Linked DNA regions of Gemmata palustris. The protein of the gene in region 2 interacts with the protein of the main gene of each other region in a pairwise test. Links are inferred from orthologs where the notes say so. Each region holds a gene or a part of one and is shown on either strand. Other genes may lie near its edges.

Region 1 (14,837 bases), 2.8 Mb from region 2 along the record:
CTGCGCCCGCCGTATTTTCCGGTCCCTGTCGTTCTTGTCGGGAGGTGGAAGCACGATGTCGGGGAACAGGCTCGGGGGGCGCTTCTTATCCGCGAGCCACTCGCCATCAGTCGGCTTCGCGCGCGCGGCGTCTTTCGGTGCTGTGGCTTCGTCGCGTTGCGCGTTGACGTTTGTGACCTTCCACAACTCCGTTTCGGCCTTGAGCCGGTGGCGGACCGAGTAGTGGAAGAATTGAGGGGGTAAGGCGCCGGCCTCGACGCGAAATCGCATGTGTCGCTCTCGGTCCTTGGCAATGGTGACGAGCTCTTTGAGCCACGGGACGAGTTCTTGTGGCCGCCCGGGCCACAATTCTAGGGCTGTGTCTTGAATACCTTTGAGGCACTCGAAGAACGGTAGAGGGGACAGTTTCGGACCAGAGCGAAACGGCATGTTTTCAATCGCGATAAAATCGCAATGTTCCAAAACTCCCTGGTTTAGTCGGCCCTTGAGCAGTCTTTGGAGTTCGTCGTCGGTGGTGTTGATTTTCAAGACGATGCTCCCGCGGAGGCGCGGCAACAGTCGGTCGTAAGCCGCTTCCAGATCCTTCAGGAACACCTCGTGGTGCTCGTACTTGCCGTCCCATTTGGGAGGGACAAAAACGAGATCGGGAAACGCGCTCGGAACAGTGCCGTCAATGATCGGGTCTTTGCCCTTTTGGTACTCGATCTTCTTCGGGAGCCATGCCTCGTTCGGGGGCACCTCTTTCGGTGCGGGAGCCGTTGCCGGGCGTGGCTCATCACGCCCTTGGGATAGAGACGTAATGGCCAATACGCTCCCCGCGCCAATGGCGACGGCCCATGCCCAATTCGTTGACTTCGGCATCCCAGGTACCCCCGAAACGCGATCGGTTCAGTCCTTGTTGGACTGAACCGATGGTAGCGCGCCGCGGGGCGGATCACAACATGCTGTACGGGTCGATGTCCACCTGGAACTCGACGCCGCTGGGCGGTTTCGCGAGCGTCAGCACGTTGCGCAGGACTTCGTGCAGCACCGCGCTACTGTCGGACTGGATCTGGAAATGGAACCGGTAGAAGTTGTTCAGCCGGAACACCGGGCACTCCGCGGGACCGAGTAGTCGCACCGGCGTTTGTCCCTGTGCGGTGGCGGCGCGCCTCATCGCTTCCTTGAATGCACCGGCCAACGTGTCCGCGAACGTTGCCGCGGCCTCCTCTTTCTCGCTGCGAACGATGAGGCGCGCGAGGCGCTCGTAGGGCGGGTACTTGTGCAACTTCCGGTGGACGAGTTCGAGCTTCGCGAACTCGCCGTAGTTGTGGTGCGAGGCGAGCGTGATGCACGGGTGGTCCGGTGTGAACGTTTGCACGAGCACCTGTCCGCCCTTCTCGCCGCGCCCGGCCCGCCCCGCGACCTGCGCGAGCAACTGGAACGTGCGCTCCGCGCTGCGGAAGTCCGGTAAGTGCAGGCCCACGTCCGCGTTCACCACGCCCACGAGCGTGACGTTGGGGAAGTCCAACCCCTTCGCGATCATCTGCGTGCCGACGAGGATCTGAATCAGCCCGTCGCGGAACGCATCGAGCACGCGCTGGTGGCTCCCGGGCTTCGACATCGTGTCCGAGTCCATCCGCTGGCACACGTTACCGGGGAACTTCTCCTCGATCTCGACTTGCAGTTTCTCGGTTCCCAAACCCTGGTAGCGCATGGCGGGCTGCGCGCACGCGGGGCATTTTTGGAACGGCGCCGTCTCGAACCCGCAGTAGTGACACATCAGCGAGTTCTTCGTGCGGTGGAACGTCATCGCGAGGTCGCAGTGGGCACACTGCGCAACGTGCCCGCACGCCTCACAATGCACGTGCGTGCTGAACCCGCGGCGGTTCAACAGCAGGATGATTTGCCCTTTATCCTTGAGCGTTTGCCGCATCGCGGATTCGAGCGTCGGGCCGATCGCGTAGTGCTTCCCGTGCGGCTTCGGCTCGTGCCGCAGGTCCACCAGTTTCACCGCGGGGAGCGGGCGGCTCGCGACGCGGTTCGGCATACTCAGGACGGTGTAGTTCCCGCGCTCCGCGTTCGCCCAGCTTTCGAGACTCGGCGTCGCGGACCCCATCAGGATGGGAATGCCCTCGAGCCGGGCGCGCATGACCGCCACGTCGCGCGCGTGATAGCGCGGCGTCGATTCCTGCTTGAAGCTGTTCTCGTGCTCCTCATCAATCACGATGAGGCCGAGCTTCCGCGTCGGTGCGAACACCGCGCTGCGCGCGCCGACGACGACCTGAATGTGCCCGGTGGCGACTCGGCGCCAGTACCCACCGCGCTCGGCGTCGGTGAGGTGGCTGTGGAGCACCGCGAGGTTCCCGCACCGGCCCTTGAACCGCGAAATCGTTTGCGGCGTGAGCGAGATTTCGGGCACCAGAACGATGACTTCCTTGCCCTGTTTCACCACTTCTTCGATCGCGCGAAGGTACACTTCCGTCTTACCGCTCCCCGTAACGCCGTGAAGCAGGAACGGGTGGTAACCGCCGGTTTCGAGCGCGCCTTTGAGCTGCTCCCACACGCGGAGTTGGTCCGCGTTGAGCGCGATCTCGACGTGCGGCGCATCGGTCTCGGACGTGTCTTCGGTGTCGGCGCCGGGGGCCGCGGCGGGCGTTTCGATGCGCTCGCTGAACTTCCGCACGAGCCCCTTCTTGATGAGCCCCGCGACGACGCCCGTCGTACACTTCGCGAGCCGGGCGAGTTGGAGCACTTCGAGCGGCCGGTTCTCTTTCTTGAGCTTGTCGAGCGCGGCTTTTTGTTGCGGCGTGACGGTCGGGAGCGGGTTCGGCAATTTTTCTTTGGGAATCGGCTCGACGAACGACGCGACGCGGGTGCCCGCGTTGTCGCGCACGCCCGCGGGGACGACCGCGTGCAGCACCTGGCCCCACCCGCAGAGGTAGTAGTCCGCCATCCACCGCGTCAATTTCATGACGTGGTCGTCGACGATGGCGTCGTCGTCGAGCACGCGGGCCACGGTCTTGATCTCGTAGCCGGAAGTGGGGCGCACGTCGGTCACGCGGACGCAGAACCCCGCGGTGCCTTTGCCGCCCTTACCGAACGGTACTTCGACGCGCTTCCCGACGCCGATTTTCGCAACGAATTGTTCGGGGACCGCGTAGGTGTAGGCGTGGTCGAGCGGCCGATCGAACACGATGTCCGCGAACAGCGTCGCGGGCGCGGGGACGGGTTTGGGGAGTTCGCGCTCGTTTTCGACTTCAAACAGCGTGTTGGGGGCCGTCATGGCCGGTCGCTCCGCGGTGTCGGGCGTCAAAGTGTGCATGCGCCCAGTTTAGCAGCGCGCGCCGACGCCACCAAGGACGGTTGCCCAACCGGTGTTATCGGCAAAATGGGTAGGTGAAGATTACTCGGCACAAACTGGAGCGGCGCAAACGCTATCGGGGTTGGGAGTTGCCGTGTTACCGGTCGCGGGTTCGTTGTCGTGCTGCGTGTCGTGTGCCGCGGTGCGATTGCTGCGATCGAGTGACAGTTGGGCGATGCCCTCGGGACTGAGCCCGTGGGTCACGTGTAGCCCGAACCACTGGTCGAGCAGCGCTTCCACCGAAATCCACTGGCCGCCCACCTCGAACCGCTTGGTGAGGAAACACATCCGCACGAGTTCGCCCGCTTCCGGGCGCCGCACCTCGTCCCGCAACCGCGTGTTCTCGCTTTGCAGTAGGGTCGCCATTCCCCGGGCCTTGTTCGTCTCGGTTTGGGACCGCAAGTATTCCAGGGCTAGCGCGGTCGAATCGGCTAGAGATTGGAGCCACCGCACTTCGGTCGGGGTCGGGCACGCGGTTCGGGCCCAGTACACCCCAATGGCCCCGACTGGGCCGAGGGACCGGATCGGCACCACGGCCAAACTTTTGACGAACGTCACGCGGTAGGCGTCGTGCGGGATGCGATCGTCGAGGTAAATATCGGGGATGAGTGCGGGCTGACAGTTCCGCATGACCCACCCGCTGATGCACGCCTCCATCGGGAACCGCTTGCCCTTCCACAACGGGGCGATCGCGTCCTCGTCTGCGTAGTAGCACATCTCCCGGTCCCGCAGGACGAAGCACGCCCCGTCCGCCCCGGTCACGCGCCGGGCCGCGACCTTAACGATGTTCGTCACTTCCGCGACGGTGCGGGCCGACGAGAGGCGCTGAACGGCGTCGATGAGTTGCTCCGCGGCCTCCGCGGTGGGCGGGTCGTTCTGTTGGCTCATCGCAGTTCTCGGTTCGATCGGAACTTGTGGGCGTAGGTATGAGTTGAGTATAGTCCGCGAACCGTCCTGGGACCGTAGGCGCGCACGTTATGGGAGGCGGACTCGTTACGATAATTGGTGCCTGGGGCGGAAAAATGAATTGTCAGAAGAAGGAAGACATCCTTTTCGCAGGGTTTTATCGCACGTGCTGCCACTTGATGACGTGTGGACGATTTTAAAGTTTGCAAATATGAATCTCGACCTGCCTACCGCGTTTTGGCTAAACGAACCGGCGAGCGCTACTCCGGCAGTGGATCGGCCGGAACTGGGGCGGGCGTTGACGGGAGGCGCGCTGCGAGTTCTCGGCAAAGCTTATCGAACGACGGGGCGCTATCGCGGCACTCCTGGAGCGCCATCGCACGAACGAAGACGTCCGCGTCGACCGTCTTCTTGTACTTTCGCGTTTTGTTCTTGCTGCGGAGCTGTCTGTCGAGCCAGCCCGCACCGTTGCAGTCTTCTGGGGCGGGGCGCGGTGGCAGCAAATCGGGGCGTTCGTTTACACCCGCGAGTGTGGACGCTCCCGCGACGATCCAGTTCTCGAACATCTGCTTCGCGAATACACAGGTGATGTCGAGGTCACTACGAAGGGCTTTCGCCGCTGTCAGCAACCTCGGGGCGAGTCTTGCCGGGCAATCTGTCTCTGCGTCGAGGAGTATGAGAACGACCCCCTTCGATTCTCGTTCGCGACGAAGGCCTGTACTTTCCGCGAAGTTATAGGCGGTTGGCGTAAGTTGTGGGGCCGGGGTAGACGAGTGCCGGCCCGTCCGGGAGGATGGCGTTACCACACGACCTCCCGACCCGAACGGACGCGGCCATGCCATCTTCGCATACTCGGCCCCTCGGTGCCACTGGTTTTCAACCCTGGCCAAGGCTCTGGACCCGCGGTCCGGGCGGCGGCTCGCGGTCCTGTTCCTCGGGATCATCCTGACCCGCGGGCGCCGCACCCTCGCGGGTTGGATCCGGGCCGCCGGGCTGTCGCCCCAGTACCGCCGGTGCTACGCCACGGCCGCGGCCGTGGGGCGCACACCGAGCGTATCGCCATGCGGTTGTTGGTCGAGGTTCTCAAGCCCATGGTGGCCGTTGCGCTCGGGTGGTGCTGGCCCTCGACGACACCCCGACGGAGCGGTACGGGCCCAAGGTTCGAGGGGCCGGGGCGCACCACAACCCGACACCCGGGCCGGCCGGGGCCCGTTCGTGTACGGGCACGTGTGGGTGGTCCTCGGGTTGTTGGTGGGACACCCCCTCGGGGGATTGTGGCCCTCCCCTGTTGGCCCGCCTGTACATCCGCCGCAAAGATCTCAGGGCCATCCCCGGGCCGGACCGGCCCGAGTTCGCAACCAAGTTGGTGATGGCCGTGGACCTGGTCCGGTGGGCCCACGGGTGGCTGAAGACGTGGGGCCGGGCCGTGTGGGTGGTGGCCGACGGGGCGTGCCAAGGCCCCGGTGCTCAAGGCCCTACTCGCGCTCCGGGTGACCATGGTGAGCCGGCTCCGCAAGGACGCGGCCCTGTGGACGGTGCCCCCGGCCCGCGATCCGAGCGCCCCCGCGGGCGGCCCCGCGTGTACGGGGAGCAGCGGGTGTCGCTCGCCAAGCGGGCCGGGCACAAGGGCGGGTGGACCACGGGCACGTTCACCCTGTATGGGAAGCCCGTGGAGAAGCGGTACAAGACGTTCGAGGCCACGTGGCGGCCGGCCGGGGGGCACGATCCGGGTCGTCCTGGTGGACGAACCCAAGGGGTGGGTCGCGTTCTTCTGCACGGACCCCACGGCCTCCGTGGCCGACATCCTGGGCCTGATCGCGGACCGGTTCTCGTTGGAAACCTGTTTTCGAGATCTCAAACAGGTCGCGGGCGCCGGTCACCAGCAGGTACGCGGGGTCGCGTCGAACGTGGGATGCTTCACCTGTGTGCGTGGTCCCTCACGCTCACCGAGGTGTGGGCCTGGAACCAGAAGGCGGATGAACTGGTGGCCCATCGGGCGGCCTCCCCGTGGGACGATCCGAACCGGCGCCCGAGCCACGCGGACAAGCCGGGCCTGGCAACGGGAGCTGCTGGCCGAGGAAATTCAGGCCGTTGTGGGCGAGCACCACGACCCCGCGAGAATCCGCGCCCTCGCACCGGTGCCTGGATCTGGCTGCTTAAACGCTATAAGTTCGCGGAAAGTACAGGAAGGCGCTGAGCTAATTTTAGTGAAGCCTCTGCGATCTTCGAGGCAAACTCGGTATGAGCGGGATTGATGAATGAATCTCGCTTACATCGTGATGGCGTGAGAATGTGTAAGCGGATTGGTTCACCAAGTAATTCCTTCCAAATTCGCTGGAGTAGTCGCTCGGTTGCTCCGCCAGCCTCGGAATGGCCTTCGACGACCAGAGAAATGTAGAAGGTCATGTGGGCAACTCCGGCACCTGCCCAAGCCTCTTTTGCCGCTCCAAGTCATCAATGTCGGGTTCCAAAAGATTGTCGCGTTCTAGTCCGCCGAGCGTATTCAATTTCCGGTGAACGATTTCGACGCTCGCCTCATCCACCGGAGCAATCACGGTCTGGCCATCGATCATCTGGACGACCCGAATGTTCTCCGGCTTAATCGTTGGGTTGTCGAGCATCTCCGCGCTGTGTGTCGTGAGCAGAATCTGCGTGCGGAGGGTGGCCTCATCGAGTGCATCTACCAGCGCACGCATTGCTGCTGGGTGAAGTGAGGTTTCGGGTTCTTCGATGGCGACGAGACTTGGCGCGCTGCCACTGGGGGTGATTTGGTATACAGCCACTAGAGCCGCAAGTACTCGCAAAGTACCATCGGACATGCTTCCCGCAGGGAAGTCCAATGGGGGATGCCCGATCGACGTTTTCACCGAGAATCGAAGCGTCTCATATTCGTTGATGGCTTCTGGGTGAACATCTACGATTTGTTCAGTGATCTTCGATAAATACGCGCGAACTCGTCTCCCCGAATTTGGTACTAAATTATCAATTCGACGCAAGATATCGGGTAGATTGCGTCCCGATTTTTCGAGGAGCTTATTCTGAAAGTGAGTGTGCGGAGCCCGCATCACACCTGGGTGAAAATTATATACTCCAATGCTCTTTAAAAGCTGTTGAAATCCCGTATCCGACCAACCAGCTCGCTTACTCCCTGCCAGCGCAAAGTCGGTTGGGTACATCGAGTCAAGGTAATCTTGTGTGTGTTGTACGTCACCTTTAAATGCTTTAAGGAGAACTCGATGTAACTCGGCTCGGCTTGGGGCAATGGGCTTCAACTCGGTTCCGCCGGTCGTTATCAGTTCTTCATTCGTGATTTCAATGTTTTCTTTATCGGTGAGGCCCAGTGTCAGCCTGTATTCAACGACGCTCGTAGGAGGGAGATTCGGAGCTCGATTTGGGATTTCGGCCTCAAGAACAAATTCAATCTCAGTCGCCTGGGCAGACCGACAAGCAATCGAGGAGAGTCCGCCGTGCCGCTTAATGGCCTCGGCAATGTTGAGATTCATCAGTGAATCTAGGAACGCGAGCGCGTCCAAGAAGTTACTCTTTCCCGAGGCGTTGCGGCCGACCAAGATCGTGAGCGGTTCGAGCGTGACGTCGCAGAACGCGATGCTCTTGTACCCGCGAATGCGCACGCGGCGGAGGAACGGGGGCTTGCTCCGCGCGTCGATGGTGTCGTTGGGTTCGGTGCCGGGCGCGGTGGCCATTTGCTTCCTGACGCGAAAGGATCGGGCGTGTTCAGGGTAGCGAATCGGCTCCGGTGACCGCAAGTTACTTCAGCCACAAATGCGCGCTGCCTCACATCCACTTCCAGTTGTGGCGCGTGAACGGCTTCAGGTCGGCGTCATCAATGAACGCGAACGTGCTCTCGTCCCCGTTCCACTCCAGCACCCCGACGCTGCCGGGTTCCGGGTGGCCGTCGCGGGTGCGCAACTCGAACCCTGCGAGGTGGTACACCTCCGTGCGGCCGTAGTCGCGCTCGATCCTGCTACCAGCGCCGCTGTAGTGCCCGAAGAACGCGAACCGCGGTTGCGCCAGTTCGATCAGCGCGAGGAGCAGGTCGCTGCCGTAACCGATGCGCTTCGCGTCCTTCGGTGCGTCGTGCATCAAGAGCACGTCGAACGCTTCGAGCGCGAGCCGGTCCACGGCTTTCTCGTGGATGTAGCCGCGCGGCGGTAAGTTCTGCCGCGCGTTCGGGCCGCCACGGTCGACGCCCCACACCGCGGCAGCCTTCAGGCCGCAAGCAAACGGGTGAACCTCGCCGTCCTTGATGCCACGAACCCGACAGTAGGCATCTACCGCGAAATCCGCTTGCTTGCCGGACGCCCGTGCGAAGCGCTCGAGTTCGTCGAAGTCTTCGTGGTTGCCCGCGGTGAACCAGAGGTCGAACGTGCAGTTCGGGTCGTCGAACACGCGGTCCGCGATCTCGGTGCGGACCACCACGTCGAGCGAACCGAGTTCGAGCGGGTCGCCTTTGGCGTGCCTGAGCGTGGCTTTGTCGCAGTGCGAGATGTCCGTGTAGTACCCCATGTCGCCGACCTGGAGCAACCCGGCCAGATCGCATCCGGTTCGTGCCGACCAGTACGACGCGAACCGGAACGCCGGCAGGATGCGCCCGTGCAAGTCTCCGAACACGAGGAAGACCGGCGGGGGATTGGGTTGCGGTGATGGGACGTCCATGCCGACAACGACACGTCGGGCACAAACGAGGTTCGGCGCCGCGGCTCGCGGCCCGTCACTAAACGGAAGAAACCCGGCGGGAGCCGGGTTTCCGAGACGTTGTTTTTATGCGATCCTTATTTCCGTTTGGTGGTGGACTCGCCCGAGATCGGGCCGGACATCTTGATGTCGACCTTGATGTCGTCCATCTTCTGCGTGCCTTCGAGTTTGATCTTGCCCGTGAAACTGTCCTTCACGTTCACGCCGGTCTTGAGCGACTTGTAGGTGGTGATTTTCAGCTCCATCTCCACGTCCACGGTCGGCTCGCCGTCGTCCTTCATCTTCGCGGTGATCTTGCCGGACGACTGGATCACGGCGCACTCCTCGTCGCCCACTTTTTCCACCTTCACGAACTTCTGGTCGAGCTTGCCCTTCACGTCGCTGAACGAGTTCCCGAGCATCTTGGTGAGCGCGGCCGCGTCCACCTGCCACGTGTGGCCGACCTTCACCTTCTCCGTCGGGTACAGGTCGTCGTCGTTCTCGATCCCGTTGCGGCTGTCGAGTTCCTTCTTCTGCTTCTCGGTCGGCTTGGTGTCCACCAGCGAGTGCTTCCAGCTCTTGCCGTCGCGCTCGCTGATGACGGTTTCTTTTTCCAGCGCCGTCGGTTCGGTGTGGGCCATGTCCTGGCCGCCGAGGTTGGCGGTCACGTCGGCCCGCTCCTTGATGATCTTGGTCTGGCACTTGGTGACGTTCCGCCCGTCCACCGCGAGCACTTTGGCTTCTTCTTCGCTGGTGGCGACCAGGGTGATTTTCAGGTCCACCGACTGCCCGGCGATCTTCATCGTGGTGTCGGCGTCGCTGATCTTGAGCGTGCCCTTGCTGACGAACACTTGGCCCTTTTCGGGGGCCGGCCCGCGCAGGTCGAACGTGTCGTCGGCCGCGCGGCACGGATTGACGACCCCGGTGAACAGTACGGCCGCGGCGCCGATCACCCACTTGAACTTGAGCATTGGTCGTTCCCCTTCCAGAAATGTGTCTGTCAGCCCCTTCATCTTCCGGGTTCGCTCGCCAAAGGGCAATATTTCCGCGCGGAAAGTGACGGCCGAGCCGCCCGGTGAATTAGTGCGGGTGGGGGTGCGGGTGATCGTGGCCGGGTTCGGCCGTCCCCGCGAGTGCCAGCGTGCCCGTGTGAACGCCTTTCAGTCCGCGAATCGCGGCCGCCAGGTTCTGCAGCGCCCCGCCGGGGCCGCGCAGCACGATCACTTCCATGCAGCGGTCGTGGTCCAGGTGGACGTGCATTGATGCCACCACTTGGTTCGCGTGGTCGTGCTGAACGGCGAGCAGTTTCTCGACCAGGTGCGGGCGGTGGTGGTCGTAGACCAGCGTGAGCGTGGCCGTGACCGGGCGGTCGTCCGCATCGAATGCGTCGCGCGTGAGCGTTTGCCGGAGCAACTGCCGAATGGCCTCGCTCCGCGTGGCGAACGAGCCGTCGCGGACGAACTGGTCGAACGATTCGAGCAGGTCCGATTCGAGCGACACCGAAAAGCGCGTGAGATCAGACACAACGGCCTCCACTCCCCATGCCGCCGATTCTACACACGCTTTTCACTTGTCTATGGCTCCCGTCGTGATATTACGATTGTGAATTTCTTCACACGGGGCCAGACCGATGCGAACCACTCGCTCACGCCGCGCCGGTTTCACGCTGATCGAGTTGTTGGTGGTGATCGCGATTATCGCGGTCCTCATTGGCTTACTCCTCCCCGCGGTGCAGAAAGTGCGCGAAGCGGCCGCGCGCATGAAGTGTCAGAACAATCTCAAACAGATCGGGTTGGCGCTGCACAACCACGAGAGCGCGACCGGCACGTTCCCGAACGCCTACTGGCGGAAGACGTGGGCGGTCGATCCCACCAACCCGAAGGGACACTTCCGCTGGTCGGCGCTCGCGCAACTCACCCCGTACCTGGAACAGACCGCGGTGTACAACGCGCTCGACCTGAGCGTACCGCTGTACGGTGGCGGGTCCGTTCAGCCGCAGGTGATCCCGTTCCCGCAGAACCGGGCGCCGCTCGCGGCCGTCGTGTCGACGTTCCTCTGCCCGTCGGACGAGTTCCGCGTGGTGAAGCCGGACCAGGGACCGAGCAACTACGTCGCGTGCGTGGGGAGCAACGCGAGCGGTGATGCCCTCACGGGCGATGGCATCTTCTACGGGGTCGATCGGGACGTGGTGCTGAACCCGGGCGTGCGGATCGCGGGCGTCACGGACGGCCTGAGCAACACGGTCGCGTTCTCGGAATCGTTGCTCGGTGCCGGCGGAACCGCGCCGGCGGGTGCCACCGATGTTCGGCTCTTCTACAAGGACGTGAACGCGCTAAGCCAGGCGAATTGCGACGCCAGCACCACTCTGGTAACCGATCGTGGTGCGCTGTGGGCGGACGGCGCGTACAACTGCGGGCTTTACAACAACGTGCGCACGCCGAACAGCCCGCTGATGGACTGCGTGCAGCACAGTAACCCCGCATGGAAGGCTGCGCGCAGCCGGCACACGGGCGGGGTCAATGCGTGCCTCGCGGACGGGAGCGTGCGGTTCGTGACTAACAGCGTGACCGCGCAATCATGGGCCGCGGCCGGTACACGGGCGGGCGGTGACCTGCCCGGCAACGACTGGTAAGAACGCGCCTCAGCGCAGAACGGGCTTCCCGGTTCGGAACGCTTCTTCCACGATGTCCGCAGCGCGGGAGACGCCGGGTACTGCCTTCATCTGATCGCGACTGCGCTCGGACGCGGCGCGGTACTTGGGGTCGGTGAGCAGTCGCTTCAGTGCCGCGTGCAGGCGCGGCGCGGTCACGCTGCCGGGTTTCAGAATCTCGCCCGCGCCCAACCACTCCACGCGCCGGGCCACCCCGGGTTGGTCGTTCGTCACCGGAATACAGAGCATCGGCAACCCGCGTGACAACCCTTCCAGGGCGGTGTTCAGGCCCGCGTGCGTGATGAGCAGACTCGCTTTGTCGAGCAGCGAGAGTTGTGGGGCGAACGGCACCACGATCGCGTTCGCGGGCACGGAGCCGTCCCACACCGCGTCCTTCCGACCGAGGGAAAGCGCGACCTGCACATCGAGCGTGGAGCACGCTTCGAGGATCGCCGCGAACACGTGATGAAGTCGGTTCTGAAGCGTGCCGAGGGAGGCGTACACGAGCGGTCGGCCGGTCAGCTTCTCCCACGGGAACGGCGCGCTCTCGGAATCGCGCTGCGGGCCGTGCCAGGGGCCGGTGTAGTGGAAGTGCGACGGGAGCCGTTTGCGCGGGAAGTCGAACAGCGCCGGTTGCTGGGCAATTTGTGCCAGACCCACCGATGCGTTATTGCCAATGGAGTAGCGCGAAAGCCCGTGCTTCGCGCGGTACTCGTTCACCACACGCGCGAGCGGTGCCGCAGCAACCTTGAGGAGCGTGTTACCGAACCGGTTGCGGATCCGGCCGACGAACCCGGACCGGTGCTTCCAGCCGAGAACGGTTGGCGGAACGGCCGGTTCCTGGTGTACGGCCAGCGCGTTGCAGATCATCACGAACGGTAACTTCTGCGATTCCGCAACCGATGCACCTTCGGGCGTGACTTGGTCCGCCAATACACCGTCGACGCCCGATTTTGCGAGCGCCTCCGGCATGTCGCGCAGGCACGTGATCGCGGCATCTCGGAGCAGTCGGCCGGTGAGCTTCAGCGCAGCAATGCCCTTCAGTTCCGCGAGCCGGACCCGGCTCGCTGTGTACTCCCCCGACTCGTGTTCCGGTACGCCAATGGGCAGGTGCTCGAAGCCGCACGCATCGGCTTTTGGTTTCGACTCGGGCGAACCGATGAGCGAGACCCGGTGCCCGCGGCGTGCGAGCTCGCGCCCGAGTGTGGCCATCGGGTTCAGGTGGCCGTGCATCGACGGGCAAACGAGCGCGAGGTGCATGGAGGCGTTCCCAGAAACAAAGGGCAACACGCCTCAAGGTACGTGAGGGAAGGAATAATGGATGCAGGATTTTCCCTGGGACCGCGGGCGGGACGCCCGCGGTCCCAGGGAAAAGACCGGTTCGTTACGCCGCGATCGACCCGCGCCCGACGGGCAACGGTCCGCGGTCCAGGTTCCGGCGCTCGCGGACTACGTATGGTCGCTTGCCCTGGCTCTCGTAGTACACGCGCGTGAGAACTTCGCCCATCAGCCCGAGTGACACGAACTGCACGCCGATCAGCCCCGCGACCGCGCCGAGCAGGAACAGCGGGTTCGCGGTCATGCCGGGGCCGGTGGTGTACTTCATCACCGCGCTCGCCGCCACACTCACGAACCCGGCCAGTATGCACAACAGCCCCATGCTGCCGAACAGGTGCATCGGGCGCGTCTGGAAGCTGCCCTGGAACTTCACCGTCATCAGGTCGAGCATCACCCGGACCGTGCGCGTGATCGTGTACTTCGACTTCCCCGCGGTGCGCGGGTGGTGCCGCACGGGCATCTGAGCGACGGACGCGCCCTGCTGCATGATGAGCGCGGTGATGAACCGGTGCATCTCGCCGTACAGCACCAAGCTGTCGAACACCTCGCGGCGCACCGCGCGGAGCGTACACCCGAAGTCCTTGAACGGCACCCCGAGCACCTTGCGGATCAGCCAGTTCGCCATCAGGCTCGGTACTTTTCGCAGCAGCAATTTGTCCTGGCGCTTCGCGCGCTGGCCGAGGACCGCGTCGTAGCCGCCCTCGTTCATTTTCGCGATCATCAGCGGGATGTCGGCCGGGTCGTTCTGAAGGTCGCCGTCCATCGTGACGATGACGTCCCCGGCCGCGGCGTCCACGCCCGCTTGCGTCGCCGCGCTCTGGCCGAAGTTGCGCCGCAGGCGCACCACTTTCACGCGCGCGTCTTCGCGCGCAACAGTTTCCAGTTCCGTGAACGTGCCGTCGGTGCTGCCGTCGTCCACGAACACGAGCTCCCACGACCCGGTCCGCGAGCCGTCGAGCGCCTCGCGCACGCGGGTGAACATCGGGCGCACGTTCTCCCGCTCGTCTTTGACCGGCACAACTACGGATAAGAGCATGAAAGAACCCCTCCCCAAACCCCTCCCCTAAGCGGAGAGGGGCTTAAAACCATCGCGAATGATTTCGCGTCTGTCGTATTTGTTTCTGTTCCCCCTTCCTTCCTAGGGAAGGGGGGCAGGGGGTTAGGTTCTTCCCCTAGCTAACAACCACGTCCGTCATGAGCGGTTCGGAGCCGTACTGCACGAAGTCGGTGTTGAGAAGCTCGATCGGTTGGCCGTTGAGCAGGTCCGCGTGGAGCATGTAGCTCCCGGCCGGTTGCGGCGGGATGCCGCACACGAGGTCGATGTGCTCACCGGGCTTGACCACGCGAGCGAGGTGCCCGACGTGCGCTTTGTGTTTCGTCTCGCCGGCGGGGTCGGTGAGCGTGTGCCGCAACCGGGTACCGCCCGTGCCGCCGGGGGTGAACGTCCACGGTTCGATGGACGTGTTCCGCGCGCGCACCGTGACGCTGAACCCGCGCCCGGCGGGAAACGTCTTCGGGCCGATCACGGAGAGGTCCGCGCGATAGGGTCCGGGGCAGTAATCGGTGTGGACCCAGCGCCGGAACCGGTCCGGGGCGTGTTCCTCGTTGCGCGCCGCGAGCCACGCCGCGTAGTAGTCGAAGAACTCGTCGAGCACCGCCGTGCGGCCGTAAGGGAAGTGTCCGTACCGGAGCCACATCTGGCGCCGGGCGGTCGCCAGATCCTCATTGGTCATGAGCAACTTCGCCACGGTCGAAGCCAGCCCGGTTCGGTCCGCCCCGCGATGACAGTGCATCACGATCGGGTACGCGGTGTGGTCGAACACATCGATGAGGCGCTTCACTTCGACCGGCGCCGGGTAGCGCTTCGCGGAAAGGGTGATGTCTTCCTGGTTGATGTTCGCGGTG
Region 2 (14,817 bases):
CATCTGCTCGTACCGCTCGTTCACGATCTCGAAGAGGATGTTCCGCTCGGCGTCGGACCCGTACTGCACCCCGATCTCGTCGAGGATGAGCAGGTCGGGTGCGGCGAAGGCCGAGAGTGCGTCCTGCTCGCTCACCTGCGAATTCTTCCGGTAAGTGTCCTTCACCTTGCGGAATGCCCGGCCCGCGGTCATGTACACGGCCGCCTTCGAGTGATTTCGGATGACCTGGTCGGCGACGGCGCAGGCGAGGTGCGTCTTCCCGGTGCCGGCGTTGCCGCACAGGATCAGCGAGGTGCCGGTGCGGAGGTGGTCGAGGAACCGGTCGGCATAGCTCCGGCAGGTCGCCAGGGCCTTCGCCGAGCTGGAGTCGGTCGCGGTGAAGGCGGCGAAGGACTTACCCTCGAAGCGGGGCGGGACGGCGGCGTGCTGAAGGTGCTTCCGGATCAGGCGGTCACGGTGCTCCGCGGTATCCCGTATCTGCCTTGCGGCCTCCTCGTCGGAGCGAGCCTGCTCCTGCTCGGCTTCGCACACCGGGCACCGCGCGGGAGCCCAGTCCGCAAAGAGCCTGAACAACCTGACCCTCTGCGGGCCGTGGGTGGGGCAGTCCAGCGTCTCGAACCGTTCTTCCATCTTCAACTCGCTGGACATCTCAGGTGACCTCGAAGCCGGCGGTTCCGGCGCGGTAGTCTTGTTCGGCGAATCCGCCGTGGTTGGTGCGGGGCTTTGCATGTCGAATCTCTCCTTTCGGAAGTGGGGCTTCTCTCCGTGATTTGGCATTGGCTACGTCCTGGGTAAATAGCCCCCACCCGCGGGGCTGGACCTGCTTCTCGTGAAGTCGCTTGATTTCGGGCAAGATGTCCAGGTCAACACTCGCTCCGGACGTAATCCATTGGTGGATCACGCTCGTGTTTTGGGTGGCGAGCTGGGGGAACAGGGAACAGCCGTATTCGTAGACCCGCTGGAAAGCTGTCAACTTCGCGCGCGATTCATCGTCCTCTTCTATTACTGCAGTAGAAGATGAAGAAGCAGAAGAAGAGTTGACGTTTGGTTGAACCGGCGGCGGTGCGGCCGGTTGGCACTTGGTTGAACCACCGTTGGAAATCGCCCGTTTCTCAGCACGTTTGGCGGCGCTCTTCCGCCCGCCCTCGGCTGACTTTCGCTGCCACGCGGCCTGTTTTTCGGCCTCTTCGAGGAGTCGATGGTTGGTGAGGAAGCCCGGTTTCGCAGGGTGCGGCATGAAGCAATGACGGACCACCGACGAACCACCGTTCAACCACCCTTCGCCGAGACGCGACAGCCTGCTAAGCACGGTGTCGTCGTCGGGCAGCGAGCAGTCGCCGGAATCCCAGCAGTACGCAAGAAGTCGTATGTATGCCCCCTCGTACTCGGGAGGCATAAGTGCGATTTTGGAAGAAGATAGCCAGTCCTTGGCGTAGAACTGGAACGCTGGTGATTTGCTCGTCATAAGCCCCCTGGCTGTTCCCTGGATGGGAGTCGGGGAAAGCGGCCAGGGGGTCCACCTTGTCGGCTTCGGGAGCTACCCGTCGCCTATCCCCGCTCTGATAAGCTCACGGGGGAGCTGTTCGACCACTACCACAGCCCGTCCATCTTGACGAGGATTTTATCGTTAAGGGTAGTTAACCAGATTGCTTGCTGATAGCGGTTCTATCGTGACCGTCACTCCAGGCGTGTGGCCCCACTCCACTGTGCCTCGGTGGATGAGCGAATCGTCCGCCAGAATCGCCCGCTTGACGAGGAAGTCGCTTACGACCTTCTCCAGGTTGAACACGTCTCTGGCCCGCTTGTCTGGCCTGCCGAACGCGTACAGCACCTCCACAGGTTCCACGTGGCGGTGGAAGCGGTCAGGTTGCTTCAGCAGTGCTTCGAGAGCGTCGGCTTGCCACGCCTTGTAGCGGGAGCTGGGAAAACGGCCGCCGGTGCGGGGGTTGTTCACGAACAGGTTGTTCACCGAAGGGGGGAATGGAAGCCAGAGACGGGTCAAGTCTGCCCCGTGTGGCCATCCACCCCTGCGACCTTCGCCTTCAGGTCGGCGACCGCCTTCGTCAATTTGGCAATGTCCGCCTCGAGCAACGCGATTCGCTCCTGCTGGCGTTCGCGGCCGGAGTGATTGGAATCGGCCCAATAGTCCATGAGTGCGAAAAGAGCGTCCCGGTCGGAGAAGCCCCTCCTGACGAAGGACTGGAACAGCGTTTTCGACTCACTCTGCATTAACGAAGCGTTCCAGCTTTTCGCGGGTCGGCGACTGCAACCGCTTTGTTTTCCCGTTCAGCAACCGCATGACAGAGTGACGACTCGTCCCGGAAAGCTCTTCAAGTGCGCGAATGCTGCCCGCAATCTTGACCGCAGCTCGCGCTAAAAAAACATCATTCATGGTCGCACTTTCTGCTTGCGCGTGGTTTCAATCCGTGGTTTAAATTGGCCACGCTGAATGAAGAATGTCAACAAATGAATGGAGCCAAGGATGGCAAACAAGCAACGCCCCGTCGTCGAGCCAGGCATTTACTTCGATATGCCCGAGGATGTCTATCACGCTGCCGAGGGGCTGTCGTGCAGTGGCATAAAGCACCTCACCGTATCGAAGTTGAACTATTGGCACCGGAACCTGAACCCCGACCGCGAGCCCGAGGAGGACACGGGGGCGCGGCGGTTCGGCAAGGCCACGCACTGCTACGCCCTGGAGCCCGAGCGGTTCGCCCGCCACTTCGCCATGAAGCTGTCGCCGGAGGACTACCCCGGCGCGCTGGTCACGGCGGACGACATGAAGGCGTTCCTCGAAGCGAACGGCCTGCCGAAGTCTGCCAAAAAGAAGTCCGACCTCATTGAACGCATCGTCGCGAGCGGGCTCCCTGCCGTCATCTGGGACCTCGAACTGGAGCGCCACGCCGCCGAACACGCGGGCAAGACATTCCTCGGCAAGGAAGAGTCGAAGAAGATCGCCGGGGCCGGCGCGGCCATGGCCGCCGACCCATACGTCACGGCCGCCCTCAGCGGGGGCATGCCGGAGGTATCGTTCTTCGTCCGAGACCCCGAGACGGGGGTGATGCTCAAGGCACGGATGGATTACGTGCGGCCCCGCTCCACCGTGGACATCAAGACGTTCTCCAACTCGCGCGGCAAGCCGGTCGAGAAGGCCGTCTTCGAAGCCATCTTCTACGAGGGCTACCTCATCCAGTGCGTCCTCTACAACTTCGTCCGCGAACAGGCCCGGCAACTCCTGGCCGCCGGGGAAATATGCACCCACGGGGACGTGAGCGAGCAGTGGCTGAAAGAGTTCACCGAGAGCGAGGAACACGGGTTCGTGCTGGTGTTCATCGAATCCGCACCTCCGTTCGACCTGCGAATGGTGCTCATGAAGGAGGCGGGCGCGGTCGGGGCGGATCTGAACGTGTACTGGTCGTCCGCGTATATGCGAATTAGTGACATGAAAAACCTGTACGCGGAGTGCATCACCAAGTACGGCGACGGACCGTGGCGGGACCACCCGCCGCCGCACCAGCTCGACGATACCGACCTTCCCATGCTGATGTTCAGCTAGCCAACCAACTGAAAGGATTTACCCAATGAAAATACTCCAACTTACTGCCGAGAACGTGAAGAAACTTAAGGTGGTGGACATCACCCCCGGCACCGACGTGGTCCAGATCACGGGCAAGAACGGGTCCGGCAAGACGTCGGTTCTCGACTCCATCTGGTGGGCGCTGGGCGGCACCAAGGAGATTCAGGCGATGCCGATCCGCAAGGGGCAGGAAAGTGCCCGAATCAAGCTTGACCTCGGCGAGATCGTCGTGACCCGGAAGTTCACCGACAAGGGCTCGACTCTGACGGTAGAGAACGCCGAGGGGGCACGGTTCCCGTCCCCTCAGAAGATGCTCGACGACCTCATCGGAGAGTTGTCGTTCGACCCACTGGCGTTCGCCACGATGGACGGAGCGAAGCAATACACCGAGCTGAAGCGCATCGCAAAGATCGAGGTCGATTTGGACGCCCTCGATGCCCAGAACAAGCTGGATTACGAAACGCGAACCCTCCGCAACCGCGAGGAGAAGGAGTATCGCACGCGGGCGGAGGGCTTCGAGTTCAAGTTCGAGGCGATGGAACAGCCGATCGACGTGGACGCTCTGGTCAACGAACTCTCCACCGCGGCCCAGCACAACGCGGACATTGATACACGGGCGCAACGTCGAGAGGACACCGCCGCCCAGATCCAGGCCACCCACGCGGAGATCGTCCTGCTGGAAGCTAAAGTGGCTGCCATGAAAAAGCAGGTCGCCGACTGGCAGGAGAAGCTCGACACGGCCGAACCGTTACCGGCCAAAATCGTGGTCGATGACCTCCGTACTCGGATTGCCGAGGCCCAGGCGCGTAACGCTGAATTCTCCCTCCGAGCTGAACGAACCAAGCTCCTCGATCAGGCGAAGACGGCCGAGGCCGCGAGCGAAGTCCTGACCGCGAAGATGGCCGAGCGGACTAAAACGAAGGAGGGAGCCATCTCGGCCGCGAAGATGCCGATCGACGGCCTGTCGCTGTCGGAAGGCCGGGTGCTGCTTAACGGCATCCCGTTCGACCAGTCGTCCGGGGCCGAACAGCTCCGCACCAGCGTCGCCATTGCCATGGCCGCCAACCCGAAACTCAAGGTGATCCGCATTAAGGACGGGTCGCTGCTCGACGACGACGGACTCGCCATCATCGAAGGGATGGCCAAGGGGAACGGCTACCAGGTGTGGATCGAGCGTGTCGACTCCTCCGGGAAGATCGGCATCGTGATGGAAGACGGGGCTGTCTCCCGCGCCAACGAAGCGGCGTAGGGGGTGACTATGACCTTCACCATCAGCCCCGCAAAGCGGAAAGCCGTCCCGATGCTCATCAGCCTGGCCGGGGTCTCCGGCTCGGGCAAAACCTACTCCGCGCTGCTACTCGCCGCCGGCCTCGCTGGGAAGGGCCCTGTTGGGTTCCTCGACACCGAGAACGGCCGCGGCAGCATGTACGCCGACAGCCCAGGGATCATGGCCGCCATGCCGGACGGCTACGAGATCGCCGAGATGAAGGAGCCGTTTGCCCCGGCGCGGTACTCCGACGCAGTCGAGGCGTTCGAGAAGCACGGGTGCAGGGTGCTGGTGATCGACAGCATGACCCACGAGTGGGAAGGTGACGGCGGTTGCTCGGACATCGCCGAGAACAACAAGATGCGGGGGACGCCGAACTGGATTATGGCAAAGCGCGAGCACAAGCGGCTGATGAACCACCTTCTCGCGTCCGGGATGCACCTCATCTTCTGCCTCCGCGCCCGTGAGAAGATCAAGGTGGTGCGGAACGATAAGGGCAAGGAGGAGTTTCTGCCCATCGGTCTGCAGCCGATCCAGGAGAAGAACTTCACGTTCGAGATGACTCTGTCCCTGCTGCTGGAAGAGGGGACGCACCGTCCGATCGTCACGAAGTGCCCCGAACCGCTCTTACCGCTATTCGCCGGCGAGCAACCCCTCGTCACGAAAGAGATGGGCCGCAAATTGCGCGCGTGGTCTGACGGCGGCGCACCTGCCGAGGAGAATCCCGAAGTGCTGTTCAGGCAGGGGTCTGAATACGCCGCCCAAGGAACAGCCGCTTATGTGGCGTTCTGGGAGACGCTGACGGGGAAGCAGCAGAAACTCCTGCTCCCGAAGCACGACGAGAACAAGGAACTCGCGCGGATGGCAGACGATAGACAGAAGGTCGCCGACCCCTCACCTCGTGAACTCAACTTCTAACTCAACCGAAAGGAAAATCAATGTCCGGAAGTCTAAATAAAGTCTGCCTTATCGGCAACCTGGGGAAAGACCCCGAGATTCGCTCAACGCAGGACGGGCGGGAGATCGCCAACCTCACCGTCGCCACATCCGAGAGCTGGAAAGACAAGAACAGCGGAGAACGTAAGGAGCGCACGGAATGGCATCGCGTGGTCATCTTCTCCGAAGGGCTGGTCAAGGTCGCCAAGAACTGGCTGGCCAAAGGCTCGAAGGTGTACCTCGAAGGGCAGCTTCAAACCCGGAAGTGGACCGACCAGTCGGGCGTCGATAGGTACAGCACGGAAGTGGTGCTTCAGGGCTACGGCGCGGCGCTCACCATGCTGAACAAGGTCGATCGTGACGGGGGCCACGAAGAAGATGATGCTCCCCCCGCCCAGCGGCCACAACAGCCTCCTTCCGAACTGCTCGACGACGAGATCCCCTTCTGAAGAGGAATTCACTGAGCGTGGTGCGAAGCAAAACCAGGATTAGCATGAAAGAGAAAGAATGCCTATGACCCAAGTCGGACACAACAGCAATAAGCCCCGCGCAGGCGGGGTGGCGGTAGATCAACTCAAGAGCATCATCGCTCGCGTGGAGAAGCTCGAAGAGGAAAAGAAGGGCATCGCGGACGACATCAAGGACGTGTTCGCCGAGGCCCGGGGGAATGGCTGGGACGTGAAGGCTATCCGCCAGATCCTGAAAATCCGGAAGATGGACCAGAGCGAGCGCGAGGAGGCGGAGAACATCCTCGACACCTACATGAGCGCCCTCGGGATGCTCCCGCTGTTCGAGGAAGACGGGGAATGACGCCCCAGCTTCTTCCCCCTGTCGTCGTCAGCGGCTTCGGACGGTGCGGCTCGTCGCTGGTGATGCAAATGCTGCACGCGGCCGGCTTTCCGGTGACCGGCGACTACCCCTCGTTCGAGTGCGAGGAGTACGGCTTAGGCGGGGAACCGCCGCCGGCAGGTGCCTCTAAAGTCATCAACCCCGAATGCAACCCGCCGCCCGGTGGGCCGTACCGCTGGATATGGCTGGATCGCAATCATGCCCAGCAGGCGAAGTCGCAGGCGAAATTGCTGCGAGAGCTTGCGGGCATCAGGCTGCCCCGGCGGGATGTGCGGGTGCTGGCCTGTAGCTACGCACCCGCCCGGCGGGATGCGTTCGATGTCATGCGGCGGCTCGGTGGTCCCGTACTGGTGATGAGCTTCGAGGAACTCGTTTCCGACCCCTGCGCTTCCGCTAAGCGGATCAGCGACTTTGTCGGCTGCGGACAGATCGAGCAGATGGCTAACGTCGTCAAAAAGCGAAGCGCCGACTGCCTGCCCTATCTGCTTGAGAGGGAACTACTTCAGGGGGCAGCATGACGCTGGTTTACGAACACGGCAATCGTCGCGCCGAGGTCGATGGGGCGATCGTTTCTTTCTTCCGGCTGTCCGGGGACAAGCGGCGGAGCAAGTTCGCCTGCTGGTGGAAGTCCTGCGGAACAGCGCAGCAGGCCGAATGGCTTGCCGAGCGATGGGCTTACCGGGGTGAAATCGGACGGCTTGGCGTTTAGCTTCGCCGCCTGCCCGGCCTGACTGTAAACGGCTGCATCCCGACGGCGTACCTTGCGGGGTAGACCCGGATCGTCCGGCCGTGCTCGTCGGTGTAGATGCTGATGGGCTGGGGGCCGGGTTCCGGCTCCGGCGTGGGGAACATCGGCCGCTGCGTGGTTTTGATGCCCAGCGCCCGCCTCGCGTTGCTGATGGCGCTGGGGTCAAGCAGGCCGTAGTGGTCGGCGATCGCCGCGTCGGTCATCCCGCTTGCGACCAGTTCCCGTAGCTCGGCCTCCCTCTCCCGCCACCCGGTCACACGACCCACGCCGGGTTAGCATTTACCTGCGCTAGGCCCTGGGCTTTCAGGACGCGGTTCGTCTCCCGCATGACCCGGTCGAGCTTGGCAGGCTGGCCGTCGAGCAGGAGGGTTTCCGGACGCTCGCCGAAGCGGCTGCCGAGAGTGGCCTGGGCGACGGATAGGGGGTTAGGCTTGTTTACCGGGGTGAACTTGTTCTGCTCGGTCGGAGACTTAACCGGGGGCGAGGGTTTGCTGGGGCGGTAGAGCACGATGGGCGGTTTGGTCATTGCTGCCTCCGCTTCCGGCGGATGTTGCTTCCGCCCCAGCTCCACCGTCCTTCCAGCTCCCGTGCTCGCTGTCGCTCGATGTGCAGCGTGGCCATTTCCGGACTACCGCTCGCGGGGCACGCCGTCACCCCGCGTTTCCGGATGAACTCCGCTACCATGTCCGCCTCACTGCGCCGCTCGCCCCGCTGGACGACGGCGCGAGGGCTTCCCCCGGCGACTTGCCCTCCCGCCGCTGGCAGGATGAGATGAAGAAGTTCAGGTCGTCGAGTTCGACATCGTAGTCACCAGCGATCGCGCGGCGGTCCGGGCTTTTCGTAAGCCGAGCTTTGATGTCCGGCCAATCGTCGTCGGTCAACGGCTGCCCGGGGTCGCGCTTGCCGGCGTAACCACTGTGGTCTGACGCCAGCTTCTCGTAGGGAACGGGGGCGTAGGGCTTTACAGGTGCAGGTAGGGGTGGCGCGGGAACGGAGTGTTCCTCCGACGATTTGCCCTCTTTCTCCGCCCGCTTCTTGGCCTGCATGGCGCGCATCCGCTCCGAGGCCGCAGCACGGGCTTCCGGCGAGAAGTTACGCTTCTTCCTGGGCTGAACGTCCCGAGCAGGTTCCGAGGCAACGGGGGTTGGCTCTGGCTCGTCGTCCGCCGGATCAGCGGCAACGGCTTCGGGCTCGTCTGCTTCTGGCTGGCACGGAGTCTCGCTCGATTCAACCGAATCCGGCAAGGGCGGTAACTGAACAACGGTGCTCACAACGGTCACTGCTTCCTGGCCCAATACCTCGATGATCGCCTCAACCGCCGCCTTCACCTCTGAGGGTGGGTTCTTGTCGAGCGACCAGCCCTTCAGCACGAAGGCGTGATGCAGCGGGGTCATTTCGAGTCCTTCGGGCTGTGGCGGTTGAACCGATGCATCTCTCCCGGCAAGAGCACCCGCTGGTCGCCCAGCGGGGCCAGCACGGACTCGATGGCCGCCACCAGCGCCAGAAACGTGTCGTCCGTGGGCATGGCGCGGGTGTCACGCTCGGGATGCAGTTTGGCGTACTGTTCCCGCGTCAGGGCGAGGAGATCCACCTTCATGCGGCCTCCACGGGGGCGAACATCGCCTCCTGCTGGATGCGGGTGACGGCACGCTCGGCATCGCGGAGGCGAGCGTAGGTGCGGGTGCCGCGCAGTGTCGGCTTGCCGTTGCCGTCGAGCAGCTCGACGACGTGGCCTTGCTTCGTCTTGGTGATTTGGAACTTCATGTGTCTTCCCCCTGTTGATGTTTTCAGTCGTGGCGCCTTGGCTTTCGTTTGGCATGGGTCGGCGGGTTCCATGCGGCGATCTCCGCCGGGACGTAGCGCACTTCGCCACCCCCCACCGGAACCGCTTTCGGGCATCCGGGTTTTTCCACCCTGTACTTGAACGTGTTGAGGCTACACCCCTTTAAGGCGGCTGCCTCTGTGGGGGTAAGTAGCTGTTCTAACTCGGCTTCTGTGAATGTTCGCACTGGCTGCAAATATCTGTTGCGCTAACGGTTTACTTCAGGCACTCTGCATTCACTGAAAACACATGTCAACCGAAAACGAAGAATCGCACATGCTGAACTTTACGCTGAACGCGACAGATTACGAGGTAGCCGAGTACCACGGCGGCTGGTCGTGGCTTGACGTGAACCGCAACGAAGAAAGCCTCTCGTTCTTCGCCACGCCGCTCGAAGCCCAGCAGGATGCCATCAAGTGGGAGGCTGGGCGCGGGCGGCGCGAAGAGAATGCCGAAGAAGAAGAACGCGAAAGGCTTGAGGCAGCAAACGACCGAGGCACTTATCGGAAACCACGCACACCATGGTAAAGGAGACACCTATGAAGATCGACCCGTTAACCGCAGTGCTCGACCCGCTGCTGTTCCAGCAGTACATGCAGGAACCGAAAGTGGTGATCAGCAACGTGCCTTTCGCCGATTGGAAAGCCCGCTGCCGACCCGTCGCCACCAACCCCGCGACGGTGGAGCACGGCGATGAATAGGATGCACCGCCCCGGCCTCACCCTGTGGCACACGGCAGTCTGCTGCCTGCTCGTGGCGATGTCCACCACCCTGACGATGAAGCCGGAGCCGGTGGGGTATTCGCCGGAGTCCCGCCGGGCGATGAACGCTCTCGTCGCCAGCACCTCGCAGCCAAAGGGCTACGCGGTGTACGACAGTGGCACACGGGCGGATCAGATCGCCGAGTTGTGGGGCGTTACCGACCTCGCGAAGGCCGAGGCAGTGCTGAAGCTGCTGGACGGGAAGCGGTTCAGGGAGAGCGGGCTATGAGCGACTTCCAGTTCCTGATTCTGACGGCCCTGCTGTGCTACCTGATCGCCGCGATGGACCGCTCCGGGGAAAACAAGCCGGTGTTCTTCGCCCTATCCGCAGTGGCCGCCAGCCTTGCCCTGTTCTGTGCAGGGTTTCAGCCATGACCGCCGCCTTCACCCACGGCCAGGAGGTCATGGTGCTCGACGCACGGGGCAACTACGAGTGCCGTGGCCGCGTCATGGGGGTGCATCGCTGCAACCCGACCATCTACGACGTGCAGCCTTTGGAGAGCGACAGGCTCGCGGCCAGAAAGATCGGAATCCCTGAGCGGCAGGTGCAGGCGGTGCCCGCACCCATCCTGGCCTACGAGCGGCGTGACGATCAACCCAAGCACATCAAGGACGAAGCATGACCGACACCCGCACGAAAAGCCCCCTCACCCCCGAGCAGCGGGCGCAATGTCGGGAGGCGTTTGAAAGTCGCCACGCTGGAAACAGCCCGTCACGCTATCTCTCTGACGGTACGGATAGACCAAGCTATCTGCTTTATGAAGAAGGCTACGAAGAAGCATGGTCTGCGGCGCAGGCGGGGCGGTGGATGCCGATTGAGAGCGCGCCGAAGGACGGGTCTAGCCTTTTGCTGCGTCACTACGAGCAAGTCATCGAAGGGCGTTACTCACGGAGCGAGATACTTGGGCACATGGGTAGCCGCAGGGTGCAGCTATGGCGCACCGCAGCAGGTGTGATCCATGAGCATGAGCCCCAGCCCACCCACTGGATGCCCCTCCCCACCCCACCCACACAGCCCATCAGCGGGGAGAACGGGGTATGAGCGAGTTCTTCATCATCGCCATTTCCTTCCTCACTATGTGCTGGCTCTGCTGGCTCGACTCACGCCTTCCCCAGTCACCGCCGTGCCCCTGCGAGGCGGTGTACGGGCTGGAGACGTGCCCCGATTGCGGGCGGGACCCGTACCGCGATTACTGAGAACTTGCGCCAGCCGTGACGCCGTGGCAGAAAGGACAAAGCCGCCCTGCACTGGAATGCTGGGGCGGCTTTTTACCGGAGCGAAAGGAACTCGCCGTGGCTGAGTCAGGCTTACACTACTTCCGCATTGCACTTCAAGAGATGAATGCTCGGCTGGCGCCCAAGCCGGAGCGGCAAGCCAAGCCACCGAAGCCACCCCGCCCACCACGTCCGGCTTTTCCCGCGAGCAATGCCGTGCCGCCACCCCCGGCCCAGGATGACTACACCGGAGCGGTGTGCCTGCTGCACTCCCTGACCGATCTGTACCCAGTCTATCTGGAGGTGCTGGTGGATGCCGAGGACTTGCAGCGGCTTTCGGCTAGAAAATGGCACCTAACTCGGTGCAGAAGGGAGTGCGGGCTTCGCGTTGCCAGCTATCTGGGAGGCTACCTGCACTGCGTTGTCATGAACGCCCCCAAGGGCAAAGTCGTTGACCACATCTACCACCGGACTCTCGACAATCGGAAAAGCCAGTTGCGGGTTTGCACCACGCGAGAGAACAACGTCAACCGGCGACCACGTGCAGGCAAGGTGAGCCAGTTCAAAGGCGTTTACCAGTCCAAGAGAACAGGCAAGTGGTTCGTCCACGCCGGGCCACGGGGAGGACGGGTTTTCATCAGCGGCTTCGATTCCGAGACCGACGCAGCCCGTGCGTACAACGAGCTGGCGAGGCATCTTTACGGTTCAATGGCTTACCAAAACCGCATCGGGCTAACCCCTTGATTTTGCTCTTGCTCCGTGCAATCACCGGCTTGGCACCCCCTTCCAAAGTGAAGGGCATGGGACTGTAAGCAAAAATATCTTCGGCCAAAACCGCCCACGCGAACGGGGCCAGGGGAACTCCCCCAGCCCAGGACGGCTAAGTCGGGCGGCTTACTCGCCCCGGCTGAGGTACTCCGCGTAGTTTTGAATGTGTCGGTCAACGGCCTGGAGCATGTCGTAGCAGGGCGATAGCACCTCCTCTCGTTTTTCCTTCTCCGGGGGAAGCCGTAGCGAGGCGAGCCGGGTCGCCCCCTCGAAGGCGATTCCAATTTTTCCGTACTCGCCCGGAACCGGGTTCAAGGTGGCGGTTTCGTCTTCGAGTTGCAGTAGTGCGTCGAGCGCCGACAATTCAATCGTGGCGGCCACATGCACGAGGCCGGTTTCGGGGTCAACGTTCGTTGGGAATAGGTGCAGGGTCATGATGAGTGGCATTGCTTCGTCCTTTCAGGTTGGGCGGGGCTGCGAACCCCGCCCGGTTGATTTCACTTCGCGGACACGTTGTCCGACTGCTTTCGCCCGGCGGCGTCCGCCCGCTTCTGGTTCACAATCCAGCGGTACGCCTCGCGCATCAGTTCCGCCATCGCCAGCAGGTCGTCGGTGTTCAGGCTGTCGGTTTCTTTCCACGTCTCGTCGCCTTGGCGATAGCTTCGGGTGGGGTTGGCGGTGTAGTAGGTCTTGCCTTCGGTGTTGGTGTTCCGCCAGATTACGACTTGCAGGCAGCCATCGCGGAGCTTGTGGGCGGGTGAACTCATGGTGTTGTCCTTTCCGTAGTAGGTGGGGGCGGAGTTAACCGCCCCCGGTTGGTTAAGCTGCGGTCGCGTCTGCAACGGCTTTTTCAGCATCCACTACGTTGCTTTGCGTCTGGTGCTTCAACCAGCGGCCTTTGTCGTAGTCGTAGCCTGCGGATTTGAGCGCCTTCCGCTGCTCAAGGGTGGGCGTGCCGACGAATTCCACCGTGGCGGTGTAGCTGTGGCGGACGAGGGCTTGAAGGGTGTTGGTGGTCATGGTGTAGGCTCCTTTGTTAAGTGGTTTTGAAGGTTATCGCTGCAAAGCGGCGATACCTTCTGCCACGTGGCGAACGGCGGGGGTGTGGTCGTCAGGGCTGGACGGGCGGCGATTTTGACTTCCGCGAGGAGGCCGCAGGCCGGGGAAAATCGTTGACCGTCCACCGAAGGCGTGGCCTTGACGACCGAGGGGCAGCCGGCCCCTGGACATGAATCAACCGGCGGTCAGCCGTGCTTCCATTGAATACGGTGACGTGGTGCGGTAGCAGGAGGGTGCTCGTGGAACAGAACCGCTTCGGCCGCGGGATGCGGTGGCTGTTGATGGCGTGCGGCCCGATGAACCTAGGCGGGGTCGCCGTGTTCGCCCCGCCGTTCCCGCACCTCCGCAACATGGTCGGCCTGCCCGAGGCGCACCCGCTGTATCTGTGGGTGCTGACCGCTTGGCTGCCGCTGTTCGGGGTGGCTTACTTCTGGATGGGCTGGACGGGGAAGGCGGACAGGACGTTCCTGACGGTCGGGACGGCGGGGAAGGCGACATTCGCGGTCATCCTTCTCGGCTTGTGGGGGAACGGCGAGCTGCCGATGATGGCCGGTCTGGTCGGCCTGCCCGACCTGGTGCTCGCGGGCGTGTTCGCCGCATGGCTGTGGCGGACGGGGTGAGGTGCTGCGGGCCGGGCTGATTAACCACCGACACGGCAAGCCGAGTCTCCCGGAATCGTGGTCGTCGCGCGAACGCCGCCGCAGCACAAGGTGACCGTAGCGTGCCTGCTCCGCTCGTACAAGCACTTCCGCGATAGGGATTCTCCGGGCCGCGAAGCGGGTCGCTTGCGACGAAACCCCGGAGCAGCCCGGCCATCGCCCATTTACTCCTTGCTTACAATTGGTCATCTGCGCTACAGGTGGCCGATGATTCGCATGAGAGACATACGCGACGCAAAAAGTGCCGCGTCATATTACGGCAAGTCAGATGGCGGGTATTACCTCGGCGCGTCTGACCTCCGCCGCGAGGTCGGTGGCAACGCCGCCTCCCTGCTCGGCATTTCCGGTGTCCCCGACCCCGACCAATTCAAGCGGCTCCTCCAGGGCCTGCACCCCGAGACCGGCGAGCAACTCACCTCGAAGCTCGTTGACGGCAGGCTGGCCGGCTGGGACATCACGGCCTCGATTCCCAAGGGCGTGACCATCGCCATCGAACGTGGTGACGCCCGCATCCACGACGCCCTGTGGGAAGCCGCCCGCGAGACGATGGCCGAAGTCGAGGGGATGATTGCCACCCGGAAGCGGAAGGGCGGCGCGATGGAAGACCGGGTGACCGGCAACCTCATGTGGTTCGGGTTCGAGCACCCTGAGACGCGGCCCGCCCGGTCGGACGGGATGCCTGACCCCGACCGGCACATCCACCTGGTCGTCCCGAACCTGACCTTCGACACGGTCGAGGGTGAGTGGAAGGCCATCAAGTTCCGCCCCGTGATGGAACTGCGGAAGTACTTCGACCGCGCCTTCGACGCCCGGTTAGCCAGAAAGCTGACTGACCTCGGCTACGGCATCGAGACCCGCATGAAACCGGACGGGCAAGGCGGCAAGCGGTTCTACACCTGGGACATCAAGGACATGCCGAAGTCGGTGGTGGAGAAATTCTCCCGTCGCACGGCGGAGGTTGAGGCACTGGCCGAGAAGCTCGGCATCGACGGCCCGGCGAAAGACAAGCTCGGTGCAACGTCGCGGCAGTTCAAGCGGGACGACATGACGCTGGAGGATTACCGCCGCTACTGGGACGGCCGCGTGACGCCGGACGAAGCCCGGCAGGTGGCCGAGGTCATCCGGTCGGCGATGCTCGGGCAGAACCCGCCGGAGA

Evidence for each region.
Region 1: the proteins of ssb (region 2) and priA interact in binary tests that used the Escherichia coli proteins (3 or more experiments, as listed by UniProt). The link is inferred for Gemmata palustris from one-to-one orthologs.

Annotation. Positions count from the first base shown.
Region 1 is NZ_JAGKQQ010000001.1:5,053,975-5,068,811, reverse strand. The notes cover bases 601-3,601. They hold priA (replication restart helicase PriA), read right to left. Parts: upstream 3,266-3,601; coding sequence 935-3,265; downstream 601-934. Other genes in these bases: J8F10_RS20765 (GAF domain-containing protein), read right to left, coding at 3,386-3,601; J8F10_RS20775 (hypothetical protein), read right to left, coding at 601-861. Outside these bases: more of J8F10_RS20775, read right to left, coding at 1-600; more of J8F10_RS20765, read right to left, coding at 3,602-4,231; J8F10_RS20760 (DUF4276 family protein), read right to left, coding at 4,510-5,091; J8F10_RS20755 (AAA family ATPase), read right to left, coding at 6,652-7,953; J8F10_RS20750 (metallophosphoesterase family protein), read right to left, coding at 8,045-8,926; J8F10_RS20745 (hypothetical protein), read right to left, coding at 9,043-9,915; nickel-responsive transcriptional regulator NikR, read right to left, coding at 10,025-10,468; J8F10_RS20735 (DUF1559 domain-containing protein), read left to right, coding at 10,575-11,576; J8F10_RS20730 (glycosyltransferase), read right to left, coding at 11,586-12,854; J8F10_RS20725 (glycosyltransferase family 2 protein), read right to left, coding at 12,979-13,968; J8F10_RS20720 (tyrosine-protein phosphatase), read right to left, coding at 14,105-14,837.
Region 2 is NZ_JAGKQQ010000001.1:2,267,343-2,282,159, forward strand. The notes cover bases 4,525-7,505. They hold ssb (single-stranded DNA-binding protein), read left to right. Parts: upstream 4,525-5,782; coding sequence 5,783-6,229; downstream 6,230-7,505. Other genes in these bases: J8F10_RS09025 (AAA family ATPase), read left to right, coding at 4,525-4,826; J8F10_RS09030 (AAA family ATPase), read left to right, coding at 4,836-5,762; J8F10_RS09040 (DUF2312 domain-containing protein), read left to right, coding at 6,294-6,590; J8F10_RS09045 (hypothetical protein), read left to right, coding at 6,587-7,147; J8F10_RS09050 (hypothetical protein), read left to right, coding at 7,144-7,338. In the rest of the region: J8F10_RS08995 (ATP-binding protein), read right to left, coding at 1-648; J8F10_RS09000 (DUF1376 domain-containing protein), read right to left, coding at 650-1,465; J8F10_RS09005 (RusA family crossover junction endodeoxyribonuclease), read right to left, coding at 1,628-2,002; J8F10_RS09010 (hypothetical protein), read right to left, coding at 1,999-2,229; J8F10_RS09015 (hypothetical protein), read right to left, coding at 2,219-2,392; J8F10_RS09020 (PD-(D/E)XK nuclease-like domain-containing protein), read left to right, coding at 2,483-3,556; more of J8F10_RS09025, read left to right, coding at 3,582-4,524; more of J8F10_RS09055, read right to left, coding at 7,506-7,634; J8F10_RS09060 (hypothetical protein), read right to left, coding at 7,631-7,903; J8F10_RS09065 (hypothetical protein), read right to left, coding at 8,055-8,771; J8F10_RS09070 (hypothetical protein), read right to left, coding at 8,768-8,974; J8F10_RS09075 (hypothetical protein), read right to left, coding at 8,971-9,141; J8F10_RS09080 (hypothetical protein), read left to right, coding at 9,449-9,727; J8F10_RS09085 (hypothetical protein), read left to right, coding at 9,739-9,900; J8F10_RS09090 (hypothetical protein), read left to right, coding at 9,893-10,189; J8F10_RS09095 (hypothetical protein), read left to right, coding at 10,186-10,335; and 9 more genes. UniProt on the Escherichia coli protein: Plays an important role in DNA replication, recombination and repair. Binds to ssDNA and to an array of partner proteins to recruit them to their sites of action during DNA metabolism. Acts as a sliding platform that migrates on DNA via reptation.